2 regions of the Stenotrophomonas sp. AC248 genome follow, and region 1 is predicted to be linked to the other one. Evidence: riboswitches for the same ligand, from Rfam matches in the RefSeq annotation. Region 1 holds a riboswitch; the other holds the start of a gene.

What was found. Region 1 has a riboswitch for cobalamin ahead of btuB (TonB-dependent vitamin B12 receptor). Riboswitches for the same ligand answer to the same signal wherever they lie in the genome.
Positions count from the first base shown of each region.
Region 2: another riboswitch for cobalamin. It lies ahead of metE (5-methyltetrahydropteroyltriglutamate--homocysteine S-methyltransferase); the one in region 1 lies ahead of btuB (TonB-dependent vitamin B12 receptor).

Region 1 is NZ_OZ409840.1:537,805-540,002, forward strand. It holds gene btuB (TonB-dependent vitamin B12 receptor) at 1-918, opposite strand, end outside; cobalamin riboswitch at 1,044-1,269, opposite strand; gene ACZ0AE_RS02420 (histidine phosphatase family protein) at 1,330-1,992, shown strand; gene ACZ0AE_RS02425 (TfoX/Sxy family protein) at 2,109-2,198, opposite strand, start outside.
Region 2 is NZ_OZ409840.1:221,432-223,629, reverse strand. It holds gene ACZ0AE_RS00955 (HigA family addiction module antitoxin) at 1-290, shown strand, start outside; cobalamin riboswitch at 446-677, shown strand; gene metE (5-methyltetrahydropteroyltriglutamate--homocysteine S-methyltransferase) at 892-2,198, shown strand, end outside.

The sequences.
Region 1 (2,198 bases):
ACCCAGCCAGGTGCTGCCGTTGTAGTTGTCCGATTCGTTGTCGGCACGCCCGACGTTGGCGGTCAGGGTGAAGCGCTCGCTGGGGGTGTAACGCACCTTGCCGCCCAGCACCTGCTGCAGCGTTTCCGAATAGTTGTAGTAACCGTCGTAGTGGTTCTCGCCTTCGGCGCGCAGCGCGGTCCCTTCCACGCTCAGCGCATCGGTCAGCGCGTAACCGCCGCGCAGGCTCATCGACAGGTTGCGGTAGCCGTCGCGGTCGGGCTCGTCGGCACCGCAGCCAGCGAAGGTCGCGGCATCGCCGCGGCACGAGTTGATACCGTCGGTGTGCTGGTAGGCGATGTCGGTGCCAAACCAGCCACGCGCGCCGCTGCCGCCGAAGCCACCGCTGGCTTCGCGCAGGCCGTTGCTGCCGCCGCCCACCTGGAAGTGCGGGGCGAAGGTGCCGGCGTTACGGCGGGTGAAGATCTGGATCACGCCACCGATCGCGTCGGCACCGTACAGGCTGGACTGCGGCCCGCGCACGATTTCGATGCGCTCGATCTGCGCCAGCGGCAGGTCCTGGATCATGGCCAGGCCCAGGTCGCCGGTGTTGATGCGCACGCCGTCCACCAGCACCAGGGTGTGGGCCGAGTTGGTGCCGCGCAGGAACAGCGAGCTCTGCTTGCCCAGCCCGCCACTGTTGTTGAGGTTGATGCCGGCGCGGCCACGCAGCAGGTCCTGCAGCGACGGCGCCTGGCTGCGCTCGATCTCGGCGCGGTCGATCACCTGCGCCGGGGAGATGCTGTCCTGCAGGGCGATCGGGGTGCGGGTGGCGGTGACCAGGACCTGGTCCAGCGCGGTCGCCTCGTCCTGGGCCGACGCCAGCAGGGGCAGGGCCGACAGCACGGCCAGGGAAAGGACTTGGATCTGCAGCTTCATCGATGACTCCATGCACCGCGCACGCCCGCGCGGCAAGGGGTGGGGATGATCGCGCTGCAGGGATGGATCGACGGTGGGCGGACACGCGCACGGCGCCGCTTGCCGCCGCCATGCCCGCCGCATCGCAACCAGTCGTCTTCCAGGCCGGTCTCCGGGCTTGCGGGCCGATGGCCAGGGCCATCGCACCCGGCGCCTTCCCATGCGCAAGCACAGTGGCGTAATGCCGGGTGTTTCCACGCTTACCGTTGCGGGGGCAGCGCCGGAGTGGCAGGCAAGGGTCTGCTGCGTCACCGGCTTCCCGTTTCAACCTGCCGGCATGCGCCGCAGGTCACCTGGAAGTGCGCGCAGTGTAGAGCAAAGGCCTGGCTGCGGCAGCCGGCGCGGCGGGGTGGCACGGAGCGAGCGGTTAGAATGCCCCTCGTTCCACGATGTGATGCCCATGACCCCTTCGAGGTTGCAGCACCGTTCCGCTCCATCCACCGCGCAGGCAGCGGCGTGATCCTGGACCTGATCCGCCACGCCAGCACCGGCCGTGACGGCCACCTGGACGGGCGCACCGACCCCGTGCTGGAAGACGGCAGTACCGACGCCCTGTGCGCACGCTATGCGGGGCTGCCCTGGCAACGCGTGGTGAGCTCGCCCCGCCAGCGTGCGCTGGCCACTGCCGATGCGCTCGCGTTGCCGCACGGGGTGGAAGTGGTGGCCGACGAGGAGTGGGCCGAACTCGACTTCGGCGACTGGGATGGGCAGGCGCTGCATGAGCTGCCGATGCAGGAGCTGTCGGCGTTCCACCTGGACCCGCACGCCAACCCGCCACCGCACGGCGAAAGCTGGGGCCACTTCGAGCGCCGCATTGCCCGTGGCCTGCACCGGTTGCTGGATGACCCCGACCCGCTGCCCACCCTGATCGTCAGCCATGGCGGCCCCTTGCGGATGGTGCTGTCGCAGGTGTGTGGCCTGCCGATGGCAATGTGCTGGGCACTGCGCATCGACCACGGCACCCGCCTGCAGCTGCGCGTGGAGCGCGAGGACGACCGCCTGTGGGGCGAACTGCTGGAACTGCAGCAGCCTTGATCGCGTGCGGTGCGCACCGGCTCTACGACAGCCGGTTGCGCGGTGAACAATGGGCGCATGGCGATGCGTTGTTCAAACCGGGGTCTCTGTACCCGGAGGCGCGGCAGAGCCCGGCTCTACGCGGTCTCGTCGTCCGGTTCGAACGGCGGCACGTCGTCGGCGTCGGCTTCATCATCGCGACGTTCGGCGGTGCGGTCGTAGACCGG
Region 2 (2,198 bases), 320 kb from region 1:
CGATTCCCTACCCGCACCCCGGTGAAATCCTGCAGGAGGAGTTCCTCACCCCTTTCGGGATGACGGCTTACCGCTTGGCCAAGTCCATCGACGTGAAGCAGACGCGCATCGGCGAGATCATCGCGGGCAGGCGCAGCATCACCGCCGACACCGCATTGCGACTGGCGCGCTTCTTCGGCACCAGCGAGGCCTTCTGGCTCAACCTGCAGATGGCCTACGACGCGGCGAAGGCCAGGGACGAACTGGCCGACGTCCTGGCGCGCATCGAGCCATACCACCACGCGGCCTGAGCGGCCGCCATTCCCCTCCCCTTGCTTGCCGCAAACGCGTGGATGGCCTCCCGCACCCGGCACCCCGTGCGACGGACATTGCTGTCACGTGCGTTGCATCGTCCATGACCTTCCTTCGTTGGCGCGACGCCCCTTGACCACCGCCCGCCTTCGGCCTACCTTGTGCGAGCCGAAGGTATCCATCTCTTCATGCAGATGAAGGGATGGGTTTAAACGGGAATCCGGTGAAGGCGCCTCGTGCGCCCATTCCGGAGCTGCCCCGCAGCGGTGAATGGAAACGAATCCTGCCAACAGCACTGGGCCCCGGCCTGGGAAGCGGCAGGTACTAGGTGGGCGTTCGCGCCCGTGTCCATCAGCCCGAATACCGGCCCCGGCCGGGGGACACGACCGTCCCCTGATTCGACCTGGAACGTCCGCGGGGAGGTTGCCGGGGCCTGCCGCCATGCCGCCCGCGTGGCGCTGCCCCCGTGCGTCCGCTCCACGACATCCGGTTCGCCCGCGGGGGCGAAGGTCGCTGGCGGGGCGGACACGGCAGCCATGTCGTGCACGGCGCGCGGTTCCTTCGTTCCTCAATGCCGCTACTGCAATGAGGACACGTTCCATGACCACTGTTACCAACCTGGGGTTTCCCCGCATCGGCGCCAAGCGCGAACTCAAGCGTGCGCTGGAAGCGTTCTGGTCCGGCGAAAGCAGCGCCCAGTCGCTGCAGGACACCGCCAGCGGCCTGCGCGAGCGCCATTGGCAGCTGCAGCGCGAGGCCGGCGTCGATGTGCCGCCGAGCAACGACTTCAGCTTCTACGATCAGGTGCTCGACGCGGCCTTCCTGTTCGACGCCATTCCGGCGCGCTACCGCGCCCTGGCCGACGCCGAACCGCTGGCCGGGTACTTCGCCATGGCCCGGGGCGTGCAACGCGACGGCTATGACCTGCACGCGCTGGAAATGACCAAGTGGTTCGACACCAACTACCACTACCTGGTGCCCGAACTGCAGGCCGGCCAGGGCTTCGCGCTGCGTGGCGACAAGCCGCTGGCCGAATACCGCCAGGCCAAGGCGCTGGGCATCGAGACCCGCCCGGTGCTGATCGGCCCGGTGACCTTCCTGCTGCTGTCCAAGACCACCGACGGCAGCCGCGCACTGGACCTGCTTGACGCCCTGCTGCCGGTGTACGTGCAGTTGCTGGGCCAGCTGAAGGACGCTGGCGCGCAGTGGGTGCAGCTGGACGAGCCGGCGCTGGTGCAGGACCTGGACGAGGCCACCCGCGCCGCGTTCACCCATGCCTACGCGGTACTGGCCGAGGCGGCGCGGCCGAAGGTGCTGGTGGCCACCTACTTCGGTGCGCTGGACGACAACCTGCCGCTGGCCGCCTCGCTGCCGGTGGATGGCCTGCACGTGGACCTGGTGCGCGCCCCGGAGCAGCTGGATGCGGTGATCAAGGCGCTGCCCCCAGGTCGTGTGCTGTCGGCCGGTCTGGTCAACGGTCGCAACATCTGGCGCACGCATCTGGACATCGCACTGGTGCTGGCCCGTTACGCGCACGGCCACGTGGGCAGCGATGCGCTGTGGCTGGCCCCGTCGTGTTCGCTGCTGCACAGCCCGGTCGACCTGGACCTGGAAAAAAAGCTGGATGACGAACTGCACAGCTGGCTGGCGTTCTCCAGGCAGAAGCTGCAGGAGCTGCGCGTGCTGGCCGATGCCATCGACGCCCCGGCCCGCGCCGAGGACACGCTGGCGCACTCGCGTGCGTGCATCGAATCGCGCCGGCGCTCGCCGCGCGTGCACAAGGCCGCAGTGGCCGCGCGCCTGGCCGCCCTGACCGCCGCCGATGCGCAGCGCCACAGCCCCTACCCGCAGCGCCACCTGGCCCAGGCCGGTGCGCTGCAGCTGCCACGCTTCCCCACCACCACGAT